Regions from separate parts of the Peribacillus sp. NPDC097225 genome, predicted to be linked through region 2. Evidence: riboswitches for the same ligand, from Rfam matches in the RefSeq annotation. Region 2 holds a riboswitch; each other region holds the start of a gene.
The links. Region 2 has a riboswitch for S-adenosylmethionine ahead of ACIQXH_RS07330 (Na+/H+ antiporter NhaC family protein). Riboswitches for the same ligand answer to the same signal wherever they lie in the genome.

Region 1: linked by a shared signal. The riboswitch ahead of ACIQXH_RS15465 (sugar ABC transporter substrate-binding protein) and the one ahead of ACIQXH_RS07330 (Na+/H+ antiporter NhaC family protein) in region 2 are both predicted to bind S-adenosylmethionine.
Region 3: linked by a shared signal. The riboswitch ahead of ACIQXH_RS11145 (methionine biosynthesis PLP-dependent protein) and the one ahead of ACIQXH_RS07330 (Na+/H+ antiporter NhaC family protein) in region 2 are both predicted to bind S-adenosylmethionine.

Annotation. Positions count from the first base shown of each region.
Region 1 is NZ_JBIWDJ010000005.1:90,312-94,601, forward strand. It holds gene ACIQXH_RS15460 (GTP-binding protein) at 1-1,888, shown strand, start outside; SAM riboswitch class I at 1,978-2,084, shown strand; gene ACIQXH_RS15465 (sugar ABC transporter substrate-binding protein) at 2,198-3,313, shown strand; gene ACIQXH_RS15470 (sugar ABC transporter ATP-binding protein) at 3,381-4,290, shown strand, end outside.
Region 2 is NZ_JBIWDJ010000002.1:304,568-308,857, reverse strand. It holds gene ACIQXH_RS07345 (ABC transporter ATP-binding protein) at 1-215, shown strand, start outside; gene ACIQXH_RS07340 (ABC transporter ATP-binding protein) at 208-915, shown strand; gene ACIQXH_RS07335 (ABC transporter substrate-binding protein) at 937-2,136, shown strand; SAM riboswitch class I at 2,292-2,396, shown strand; gene ACIQXH_RS07330 (Na+/H+ antiporter NhaC family protein) at 2,596-3,888, shown strand; gene ACIQXH_RS07325 (alanine/glycine:cation symporter family protein) at 4,197-4,290, shown strand, end outside.
Region 3 is NZ_JBIWDJ010000003.1:213,640-217,929, reverse strand. It holds gene ACIQXH_RS11160 (MFS transporter) at 1-167, opposite strand, end outside; gene ACIQXH_RS11155 (hypothetical protein) at 394-636, opposite strand; gene fumC (class II fumarate hydratase) at 744-2,126, opposite strand; SAM riboswitch class I at 2,446-2,560, shown strand; gene ACIQXH_RS11145 (methionine biosynthesis PLP-dependent protein) at 2,646-3,758, shown strand; gene metC (cystathionine beta-lyase) at 3,755-4,290, shown strand, end outside.

The sequences.
Region 1 (4,290 bases), on a different contig from region 2:
GGAAAATTGGTTAAAAATCGCTGAAGGGGAGATTTCGTTATTTGCAGCGGCATCTGTCCTTTCCTGGAATGAGATTTTCCCAGATACAGTGAGCGCACTTGTTGTTCAAGATGCAGAAAGTCTGTTAGCGAAATCCCCTAGATTGGGAGGCGGTCTCGAAGCAGGCGAAAAACTGATTCACTCCATCATTCAATGGGCAGAGAGCAATGATCTATTAGTCGGCAATAAGCTGAAATGGATGGTTGAGGGAATTAAGGATATGAGCAATTTCAATCTGCTTCTTGTTGGAAGTGCAGGAAATGGCAAGACATCCTTCATTCAATCGATAGCGGGTGAAAGCATTGCAGCGGAAGACCATTCATCTCTTGTGAGCGTTAAAGATGGCGATGACCTGGAAATCTATGAAATTACCGATACAGATCGTAAAATGGTCGAAGAGTTAACGGAGTTGGATGAAACGCGTCGTCAACGCGGAACGATTGTCGATGTGACACTCATCAGTGATTATTTGAGAAATAATCGCCTGCGTCTACTGGATACTCCAGGATTTAATGGAGAGAAAAGCGTAGACCCTGACTTCCAAAATTACTTACTGGAGAGCGATGGAGTGATGTTCGTTCTGGATGCACGGGCACCTTTCACGGGCAGTGAACGTGATTTGCTATTGGAAATGCAACAAATGGCCCCTAAACTTCCTATTCATTTCTTGCTGAATAAAATGGATACCATCTATAGTGATCAAGTGGCAGTCAGGATGGAAGATGAAACATGGGATAAGGTGAATGCTTATTTCCCGAACGCGAAGGTATTTGCTTTCTCCAAGCTTTATGACAGCAAACAGCAACTGCAGGATCTAGCCGTCTTCCTTCACGCAAACTATCAAGATAGCAATTGGAAGGAAATGAGGGCGGAGAAGCTCCTTGCCTTCACGCGTAAAACTTTATCCTATCTATTAGAAAAACGGGCAGCGAATGAACGGAAATGCGAGCATTCGATTTCTTGGAATGAACAGATGGAAGTGAAGTTGAATGGCGCTACGAATCAGTTGACTGATTTGGAAAAAGAAAAAACCGAAAACATTACAAGATCTTATCGCTTATTAAAAGAAGAAGTGAAAAAACAGCTTTCCACACGAATTCCTGAATTACTGCGTGATTGCTCTAAAACATTATCTGAGAATAGTGACTTTAGCCAAGTGCATATACAGTTGAATCAGGAAATGAACGATCGGATCCAGGCATTTATATCCGATAAAATCATGCCGCAGTATTTCCGCTCGCTTCAAGACTGGATTGCTACATCTGAGTTAGAATTCACGCAAAGCCAACAGTTCATGGATGAGATGAGCGCAGGCTTCAATGAGCTATACAAAGAAGAACGTATTGTACTGGCCGGGGACTTCCGGGTCTTGGATGACTGGCGCCGTGATGCGGACCGGATGACAAGCAGCATCCGGATAGAAAATGTAAATATATTACTAAGAAGGACCCCATCTCAGTTGATTCTTAAGGGAGCCGGGAAGCTATTTGGTGCCATTCCGCAAAATAAAGCGAATATGTACAATCGATATAAGAAGTTCTTGGAAAATGAAGACTTCCAGGATGTTGCCGATATGATCAGTGACAGATTCCTTACTCAGTTTGGATTGTTCGAAAAATCCTTGGAACGTGACATATCCCTGTTCTACCGCAGTCCATTTTCCATCCTTGAAAAAAATATCGAACAGACGAAAGCCGAAATCAAAGAACAGCAGGCTACATTGGAACATATGAGACAAAATCCTGAAGTCTACCGTGATCCGATTACCCTGTTCGAAGTGAAACTGCGCCAATTCGAACGCCTTGAAAAAATCGAGAAAAGACGCCTGGCGAAACTGCAAGGAAAATAAAACATTTAAAATATTCTAAAAACTATTGACTTAATGACTATATCCCTATAAAGTGGTACTTACCATAACGAAACGTAACACATTATATTCTCTTATCAAGAGTGGCGGAGGGACTGGCCCTACGATGCCCAGCAACCGTTCCAATTAGGAATTGGTGCTAAATCCTGCAAAACAGAAATGTTTTGACAGATAAGAGAGGGATAAGTCTGCAAACCAGCTGATTAAACCTCTCTATTTTAGAGAGGTTTTTATTTTGTGTTTATGCCGAGCTAACAGATAAGAATAATGTAAAAAATAGGGGGAATTAAAATGGGAAGATCAATTTTAAAAGGAGCTTTCGTTTCAGTCATCGCTTCGGCGTTGCTTTTGACGGGGTGTTCTTCGGGACAAAGTACAGGGGAAGCGAAAAAAGAGGAAAAGGTATCTTTTGAAAATGTTCCAGAGCGATTTGCGAAAGGCGAGGGAGCTAAAATTAAAGTCATTCGTAAAATTGGCGGCGATGATCACACTGCCCAATACTTAGCAGGGGCGCAAGAAGAAGGAGAAGCACTTGGCTTCCAAGTAGATACTTTTACGGCCAATGGCGATACGGCTAAATTCCATGACGCCATCGCTCAGGCTCTGGAGGAAGACTATGATGGCTATATCATTTCCCATGGTGATGATGCAGCGACAGTGAATGACGTACAAAAGTTGGTTGATGCAGGGAAAAGCGTAGTCACATTCGATTCCATCGGCGATTTAACGAAAATTGATGGGGTAACAGTAACCTCACAAGATGACGAAGCATTGGCAACTCTTGCTTTTGACAAATTGATTGAAGAGCAAAAAGGCGAAGCGAACATTGCATACCTTTGGGTAGATGGTTTCCCTCCTATGGTGAGAAGAAATGCCGTGTATCAAGAAAAGCTGAAAGAAAATCCTGGCATTCATGAAATTGAAAGATTCGGAGTGGCATCTTCAGATACTTCGGTCCAGACGCAAAATGCCGTCTCGGCGATGTTGAACAAGTATCCAAAAGGTAAAATAGACGCAATTTTCGCAACCTGGGATGCATTCGCTATCGGAGCAGCTCGTGCGATAAAAGAAGCGGGGCGCGATGAAGTGAAAATCTATGGTATTGACGTGTCCAATGCTGACCTTCAGGAGATTCAAACAAAAGGAAGCTCATGGTCGTATACCGCAGCGGTTGATCCGAAGTTGATTGGTGCAGTGAATATGAGACTGCTAGCGAAAAAACTAGCGGGGGAAGAAACGCCGCAAACCTATGATTTAGAAGCATCATTGATATCTCAAAAACAGCTTCAATCATCGAAGGACGCTGTCAACATGACCAATCTATCCGGCATTGTTCAAGGCTGGGGAGTATCAACGGAATTTGAAGAAGACTGGATGAAAGTATTGAAAGAACATTATAAGAAGTAACGATCAGAATCAGTAGACACTCTCTTTCAAGTTGAAGAGAGTGTCTGTTTAATGGGAGGGATTGGACATGGGCATTCAACTAGAAATGAAACAAATATCGATTGAGTTTCCAGGTGTAAAAGCGCTTAGTGAAGTTGATTTTTCAGTACAGTCGGGAACAGCACATGCATTGGTCGGCGCAAATGGAGCAGGGAAATCGACGCTAATGAAAGTCTTATCAGGAGCTCATGTCCATTATACCGGCGACATTTTTCTAAATGGCCAGGTACAGGATATCCGTTCGCCAAAGTCGGCACAGGAAGCTGGCATTCAAATTGTGTATCAGGAAGTGGATACGGCCCTCATTCCTTATTTAACGGTTGCGGAGAACGTGATGCTGAATGAATCCGTACAGAACATGGGGAGAAAACAAATCATCAAGTGGAAGGAATTACATAGAAAAGCGACGGAAATCTTGGAAGAAATGAACATCCATGTGTCTTCGAAAAAACTGGTAAGGGACCTTACGTTGGCCGAAAAGCAGATGGTCTTGATAGCTAGGGCCGTTTCAACCGCATGTAAATTCTTGATTCTTGATGAGCCGACTGCTCCGTTAAGCCATACGGAAACAACGGAACTATTCCGGATTGTGAATGAGCTGAAGCAACGTGGTGTAGGCATTATTTTCATTTCTCATCGTCTACCCGAGATATTTGAAGTGTGTGAGGACATTACAATCATGAGAAATGGGAAGAGTGTGAGGCGCAGTAGAATCAGTGATATCACACAAAACGAAGTGATTGAGCAGATGCTTGGAAAGTCAATGGAAGAACAGTTTCCCGTCGTGAATGCCGAGATAGGTGCGGTGATGTTTGAAGTGAACCGACTGTCGGATGCCGATAAAGTCAAAGATGTCAGTCTTCATGTGAGGGCCGGTGAGATAGTCGGTTTAGCGGGCCTTGTCGGGGCAGGGAAAACGGAGCTTTGTAAAACGCTTT
Region 2 (4,290 bases):
ATGAAACAGAAGGGCTTACAGAACTGATCAAGGAGTTGAATCAATCGGGCTTCACGATTTGCTTGATCGAGCACAAGATGCATATGATCATGAACTTAGCTGACCATATCATGGTCCTGAATTACGGGGAAAAGATTGCTGAGGGCACTCCAAAAGAAATCAGGGGGAATGAGGCGGTTATTAAAGCCTATTTAGGAGGTAGTGCTAGTGCTTAAGTTAACTGATGTTACTGTATGTTATGGGAGCTTCACTGCGATTAAGCAAGTGAATATTGAAGTGGAAAAGGGAGAAATTGTCGTTCTATTGGGGGCGAACGGGGCAGGCAAAAGCACGACATTCCGTTCTATCAGCGGAATAAGCAAGCTGGCTCAGGGTGAAATTCATTTTGAGGAACTGGCTATCGGAGGTAGGGCTCCGGATAAGAATGTCCAAGCTGGAATCGTGCAATGTGCAGAAGGGCGGAAACTGTTTCCTCAGATGACTGTCCAGGAAAACTTGAAGATGGGAGCTTACGTACATCGAAAAAAAAAGATGGAAATCAAGTCCTCATTGGAAAATGTCTATCATTTATTTCCTATTTTAAAAGAAAAACTCCATGATGAAGCCGGCAGCTTGAGTGGTGGACAACAACAGATGCTGGCCATTGGCAGGGCTTTGATGTCTAAACCGAAGCTTTTGATGCTAGATGAACCTTCTGTGGGCCTCGCTCCTTTGATTGTTGAACAGATGTTCCAAGTCATCGAAGAAATAAACCGGGAAGGAATAACCGTTCTACTAGCCGAACAGAATGCGAATGCTGCTCTTAGCATTGCAGATAAAGGATATGTTTTTGAAAATGGGGAAATTGTCGTTGAAGGGACCGCAAAAGAATTATTGTCTAACGATGAAGTAAGGAAAGCCTATATCGGAGCATAAGAGTTTAAAAATGAATGGGGGATTTTTATGAAAAAGTTGAGTGTATTCTTTGTAATGCTATTACTCGTCCTAACGGCACTAGTGGGGTGTAACAAGGGAGACAGCCCTGCATCAAGTGGGGGAGGAAAGGCCGGTAAAGGGAAGAATGTTGTCAATATCGGTTTTAGCGGCCCTTTGAGTGGAGCAGCAGCCTTATATGGAAAACGAACGTTAAATGGTATGGAGATGGCTGTAAATGAAATAAACGATGCCGGTGGATTCGAAGTGGAAGGGGAAAAATATACGCTCAATCTGGTTTCATTGGATGATAAGTACTTACCGAATGAAACGGGTTCAAATGCTAAACGTTTAATCCAGGAATACAAAACTCCGATTATTTTCACTCCTCATAGCGGGGGGATACAGGCCCTACAGGTTTTTAACGAAAAAGAGAAATTTATCATCGGTGCCTATTCGAGTGAACCAGCTATCACGGAAAGCGGAAATTCATTAACGGTAAGGATCCCGCCAAATTATGAAGGGTATATTGAACCGTTTTCTACGTATGCAATGGAAAACTTCGGCAAAAAAATCGCGGCATTGCCACCATCTTCCCAGTACGGGAAAGACTGGGCGGAAAACCTACTACCACATTGGGAAAAGCAGGGTGGTAAAGTCGTGTATAATGCCTCAATTGATTTCTCTAAAGAAACGGATTTCTTCACGACTGTTACAAATGCTTTAAAAGAAAAGCCTGATGTCCTTTTCATCGGTGGGGCGTCGGAGCCTACGGCCAAGGTTGCAAAACAAGCAAGAGAACTAGGTTTTAAAGGCGGTTTTATTATCATGGACCAGGCGAAACTGGATCAAATGAAGCCAATTGCCGGTTCATACGAAACATTGGAAGGTTCGATTGGTGTGCTTCCGCTTATCGACTCCAATGAAGAAGCAGCACCAGCATTCATTGATAAATATAAAAAAATTTATAAGGAAGATGCTAGTTCTGAAGTGGGGTTGAATTACATTGCTATGTATGCCTTTGTGGAGGCAATGAAAGCGGCAGGAACAGTCGAGGATGTGAAAGCCATCCGTGAACATATGCAGGATGGGCTGACAAACACGGCACCTGAACAGAAAATTTACAATATACCTTCGATTGACGAAAATGGTGGATTCGCAGCAAAAGTCGTTGTCGGAGCGGTAGAAGATGGCAAAGTGGTACCCATCAGTGTAGAAGAGTAAAGTATCACTTGCTTTCACACTAGCTACCTTTAGGCCCCGAAAGCTAAAAAGTAATGCATTCAATAAGTTTATAAAAATCTTTAATACTTTACCTTGCGAAAACTCTTAAAATGCTGTACTCTTATATTTGCTTTAAAAAAATGAATATTTCTTACTTCTTATCAAGAGAGACTGAGGGACTGGCCCGAAGATGTCTCGGCAGCAGACTTATTTAGAGTGCTGTGCCAAATCCAGCAGGCGATTGACCTGAAAGATAAGAGGAGTGTTTATAGATTAAAAGACCTCTTCTTGTATTAAAACGGAAGAGGTCTTTTTGTACTCATAGGATAGGAATCTGTTCTTGATGGTTTGTTACTATTTTATAATCATGCTTATATTAAAATGAAGGGATGCCGGAAAATTTAGAGAGTCCAAAAAGAGTATCCAATACCATGCAAAAATAATAAAGAGGTGTACATCATGAGTTTAGACAATAAAGGGAATCCATGGGCTTTAACGCCGTTTATCGTTTTTTTGATATTATTTATAGGTTCAGGTGTGATTACAAAAGATTTTTACACATTTCCAGTGATTGTTGCCATTGCCATTGCATCTGCTGTGGCACTGGCAATGAATCGAAAGGAATCATTCAATCACAAAGTAGAAATCTTTTGTAAAGGTGCCGGGGATTCAAATATTATGTTGATGGTTGTCATATTCCTATTGGCTGGGGCTTTTTCGGAAGTGGCAAATGGGATGGGAGCCGTAGCATCTACGGTGAATCTAGCACTTTCGATCGTTCCGCAAAATCTATTAATGGTGGGGTTATTTATTATCGCCTGCTTTATCTCATTATCTATGGGGACAAGTATGGGAACGATAGTGGCTTTAGCACCAATTGGAGTAGGAATTAGTGAACAGACGGATATTTCAGTTGCCCTTTCCATGGCTGCGGTCATTGGTGGCTCAATGTTCGGTGATAATCTTTCTTTCATTTCGGATACGACTATAGCAGCTGTACGTACACAGGGAACGAAAATGAAAGACAAATTCAAAGTGAACTTTTTTATTGTTTTACCTGCTGCGGTAATTACATGTGTTATCCTTGGTTTTCTGACGATGGGTGAACAAGCTACAATTTCTGGAGAAGCCTACAGTTGGGTCAAAATTCTACCTTACCTTGGTGTTCTAGTGGCAGCATTGGCGGGGATCAACGTATTCTTGGTTCTCTCTATCGGCATTGTCTTTGCTGGAATAATCGGTTTAGCGGATGGCAGTTATCATGCAATGGAGGTTATTCAAAAAGTAGGAGATGGAATGGCTGGGATGTATGAAATCTCCTTCTTAGCGATCTTGATTGCAGGCATGGTTTCGGTTATCAAACATAACGGCGGAATAGATTACCTACTGAACCTCGTGACGAAAAAAAGCAAATCAAAAAAAAGTGCTGAGTTCAGCATCGCGGGATTGGTTGCTTTAACGAATCTTTCAACGGCAAACAATACCATATCCATCATCATTGCTGGTCCACTTGCAAAAAATATTGCCGAAAAGTATGAAATTGATCCCAGGAAATCTGCCAGCTTGCTCGATGTTTTCGCTTGTAGTATTCAAGGATTATTGCCATACGGGGCACAACTACTTTTAGCTGCCGGTGTTGCACACATCTCTCCTATCAGTATCCTACCCTATTCTTTCTATCCGGTCTTAATCGGGATTTCAGGAATCATAGCCATTTTAATAGGTTTTCCCCGATTCTCGAAGAAGAAATAAAAATAGTATGGGTGGAAGAGTATCAATAAATCATGAATGTAAAATCATGAATGTAAAATCATGAATGTTGGCCCTGGAGCATTGTCGCCAGGGCTTTTTTAGGGTAAGTGACTTCGAATGGAAAGTGTGGATGAAATCTTTAATTCTTTTATGTTCCAAAAAACTAATATCCTTCTTCAATAATATTAAAATAGTATAATAAAATACAATTAACGGAGATATCTTTATTCTTAAGTGTTTACTATTTTGTAAAAGCGGGAACTCTAAAGGTATTGTAATGAAATAATTAGAGGTGGGTTCGTTTAAAAATGGAGATAGTAGAAAAGTTTATTACTGAAACAAATGATTTATTATGGTCCTCTATACTGATCATTTTATTAATTGGAATGGGCATTTATTTTT
Region 3 (4,290 bases), on a different contig from region 2:
CTTGAGAAAATGGTCCCTGCTGCAACAATCATATAAAGTAAGCCCGCAGTCTCCAGTGGCTGGTCATAATCAGACTGCATGACCGGCCAGGCAGCACCCAGTAAGGAATCTGGAAGACCCAGGCTTATGAAAGCCAAGTAAATCATAACCAATAAGAGCATTGCCAAAGGATACCACCCTACTTTCCATTCTCGACGAATAACTCATTACCATAACATTATACGGCGAGACAAGCCCACTATCCCTCTATTTTTCCACTATGAATTTCCAAATCCGAGTTTAGGTAACCTCCTCTTCTTGAAATAACGATCCACAAAAAAGAGACTTCTTCATTTTCATGAAAAAGTCTCGATCATTAATTATTCTTAGATCTCACCCTATTATTCAAGAACTCTATTCCTGTACCAAAATCACTTCATCGTGTCCGCAGTTGGGGCACTTCATAATATGCGGGCATTGTCCCTTTTGAAGGGATTCGGGAAAACCGTCATTTTTTTTCAATGTATCAATATCCATATAAGCACTGTAATCATCGGCATAATCCATCAATTTCCCTTGATCTTCAAGGTCACTACTGCATTTAGGGCATTCTAAATGCATTTTTCTAAGACCATTGCATAGTGGACATAAAGACATGACCATTCCTCCTGTTCGATTTATCTAGTTTAAGTATTCGTTTATTCCATCATTTTAACACATTAAAACATCCTCCCTACATGCGAGGAAGGATGCTTACCTGTTGATTATTTATTGACCATGTTAGCAGGGTCAACCCATGCTTTGAATTCATCTTCCGTTAGGAATTCAAGTTTCAACGCCGCTTCTTTCAAAGTGGAGTTGTCTTTGAATGCAGTTTTCGCAATTTTAGCCGCTTTTTCATACCCGATATGTGGGTTCAATGCCGTTACGAGCATAAGAGAACGATCAACATTTTCTTTGATCTTATCTTCATTCGCTGTAATTCCTACCGCACAGTTATCATTGAAGGAATGAATGCCATCTGTCAATAATTTAACGGTTTGCAGGAAGTTGTAAATGATGACCGGTTTGAAAACGTTCAATTCAAAGTTCCCTTGGCTTGCTGCAAAACCGATTGTAGCATCATTTCCGACAACTTGTGTCGCAATCATTGTCATTGCTTCACATTGGGTCGGATTCACTTTACCTGGCATGATGGAGCTGCCTGGCTCATTTTCAGGAATGGCGATTTCACCGATTCCGCTTCTTGGGCCACTTGCCAGCCATCTAACATCATTGGCAATCTTCATTAAATCAGCAGCCAACGCTTTAAGAGCACCGTGTGCATAAACAATTTCGTTATGGCTTGTTAAAGCATGGAACTTATTATCCGATGTGACAAATGAATGTCCTGTATCCGCTGCGATTTGTTTAGCAGAAAGTGCCGGGAATTCTTTTTTCGTATTGATTCCAGTCCCTACAGCCGTACCGCCCAATGCAAGGTTCAATAATTTTTGGCTACTTTCTTCGATCATCGCCAAATCTTTATCAAGCATTGCTTTCCAACCGGAGATTTCTTGGCCAAGAGTTAGTGGTGTCGCATCTTGAAGATGGGTCCGTCCAATTTTCACGACATCCCAGAATTCTTTTTCTTTGGCTTCGAATGTGTCACGAAGCACTTTAATGGCCGGTACCAATTTTTCGGCAACTTCCATATAAGCTGCGATATGCATGGCTGTCGGGAATGTATCGTTAGAGCTTTGCGCTTTGTTAACATCATCATTCGGGTGAAGCATCTCAGTTTCGCCTTTTTCCTCTAACCATTTATTCCCTTTGTTTGCGACCACTTCATTCACGTTCATATTACTTTGTGTGCCGCTACCAGTTTGCCAGACGACAAGTGGGAAATGTTCGTCAAGCGTACCTTCAAGGATTTCACCACAAATTTTAACGATGGCATCCTTCTTCACTTCTGAAAGATCGCCAAGTTCAAAGTTCACTTTTGCTGCCGCTTGTTTTACGTAAGCAAATGCATGGACTAATTCAATCGGCATTTTTTCATAACCGATTTTGAAGTTATTACGGCTTCTTTCCGTTTGTGCACCCCAGTACTTATCAGCAGGAACTTTTACTTCCCCCATTGTATCTCGTTCGATTCTAAATTCCATGTGTTCTCCTCCTATATTCGCACTATCCACTGAGAAACAATATGTATATGTAATGAATAATGACGTTTTATATGATCCCCTATATATTGTACAAACATTATTATTGTAAAGCAAAAAAAACGGAACACAAATGACCTTTTCCTTCAGAAAAGTCCGTTTAATCTGAATCCGGTTCTATTACTCTGTTGAATTCGTAATTTTATAATGATAAACATGATACATGTTCCATAATAGCTAGTCCCAAATAACCGTCTATTAGGAATGTCCTTGACAGAATCCTATATTTATAGTAAATTCAAAAGAAATTGAATAATCAAAACTCTTATCGAGAGAGGTAGAGGGAATGGCCCTATGACACCTCAGCAACCTTCATTTGTTTCAAACCAATGAAAAGGTGCTAATTCCACAAGTTTGTGTAACTTGGAAGATAAGAAGAATGACTCTATCCTACTTATTCAAGTCTTCTTCTTAAAGAAGACTTTTTTTATTTTATTTAACTAAAAGGAGCAGTGAAAAATTATGTACAAAACAGAAACCTATCTTGCTCAGCTTGGAAACCGCAGTGAAACGGCGACAGGAACGGTCAATCCGCCCGTTTACTTCTCGACGGCTTTCCGTCACGAAGGAATTGGTCAATCAACAGGATTCGACTATACACGAACAGGAAACCCTACACGCCAGCTATTGGAGCAATCGATCGCCAAACTAGAACATGGCGATCAAGGATATGCATGCAGTTCGGGAATGGCTGCCATTGCCACCATCCTTTCCTTATTCAAATCAGGGGATGCATGGATCAGTAGCGAAGATTTATACGGCGGTACATATCGTTTATTAGAGCATGGCTTTAAAAAATGGGGGCTACAATGCGAATATGTCAATACATGTTGCCTGGAGGATATTGAAAAAGCAATCACCCCTCAAACAAAGGCCATCTTTATTGAGACTCCCACAAACCCTCTTATGCAGCAAACGGACATTCCAGCCGTCGCCGCTCTTGCCAAACAATACAATTTACTATTGATTGTTGACAATACTTTTTACACGCCGATCATCCAACAGCCCCTCTTACTTGGTGCTGACATCGTGATTCACAGCGCAACGAAATATCTTGGTGGCCATAATGATGTGTTGGCCGGCTTGATTGTGGCAAAAGGAGCCGAGTTATGTGAGTCCCTTGCTTTCCACCATAATGGTATGGGAGCGGTCTTGAGCCCATTTGATTCGTGGTTGTTGATGCGCGGGATGAAAACCTTGGCACTGAGAATGGAACGTCATGAAAAGAACGCCAAGGTTATCGTTGATTATTTGACGGAACATGAAAGTGTAACGGATGTTCTCTATCCAGGTCGTGGCGGCATGATTTCATTCCGGGTCAATGATGAAGCGGTGGTCAACCCATTTCTACAGTCCCTTTCATTGATTTCATTTGCCGAAAGCCTTGGTGGCGTCGAAAGCTTCATCACGTATCCGGCGACACAGACACATGCCGATATGCCTCTTGAAGTTAGAACGGCAAATGGAGTTTGCAATCGACTCCTTCGATTCTCTGTCGGCATCGAGGACAGCGGAGATTTAATCGAAGACCTGCAGCAGGCATTTGCTCAAGTAAAAAAGGAGGCAATACGATGACAAACCAAGAATTCAGTTTTGAAACCAAATTACTACACAACCAACATAAATTCGATCCAACAACAGGTGGGGTGAGTGTTCCGATCCAGCATGCTTCCACCTTCCATCAAACCGACATTGATCAATTTGGCAAATACGATTACAGCCGGAGCGGGAATCCGACGCGAGAAGCCCTGGAAGATATCATTGCGGAACTGGAAGAAGGCACGCGCGGATTCGCTTTTTCATCCGGGATGGCTGCCATTTCAACGGCTTTCCTCCTGCTTTCTGCCGGTGACCATATCGTCATCTCTGAAGATGTATACGGAGGCACATTCCGAATGGTAACAACCGTGCTGACCCGTTTTAACATCGAACATACCTTCGTGGATATGACGGATCTTGAGAGTGTAAAAGCGGCCATCCAGCCAAATACGCGAGCAATCTATATTGAAACGCCTTCCAATCCCTTGCTTAAAGTAACCGATATTAAAGCGGTATGTGATATCGCCAAAAGCATTGGCGCATTAAGCTTTGTAGACAATACATTCCT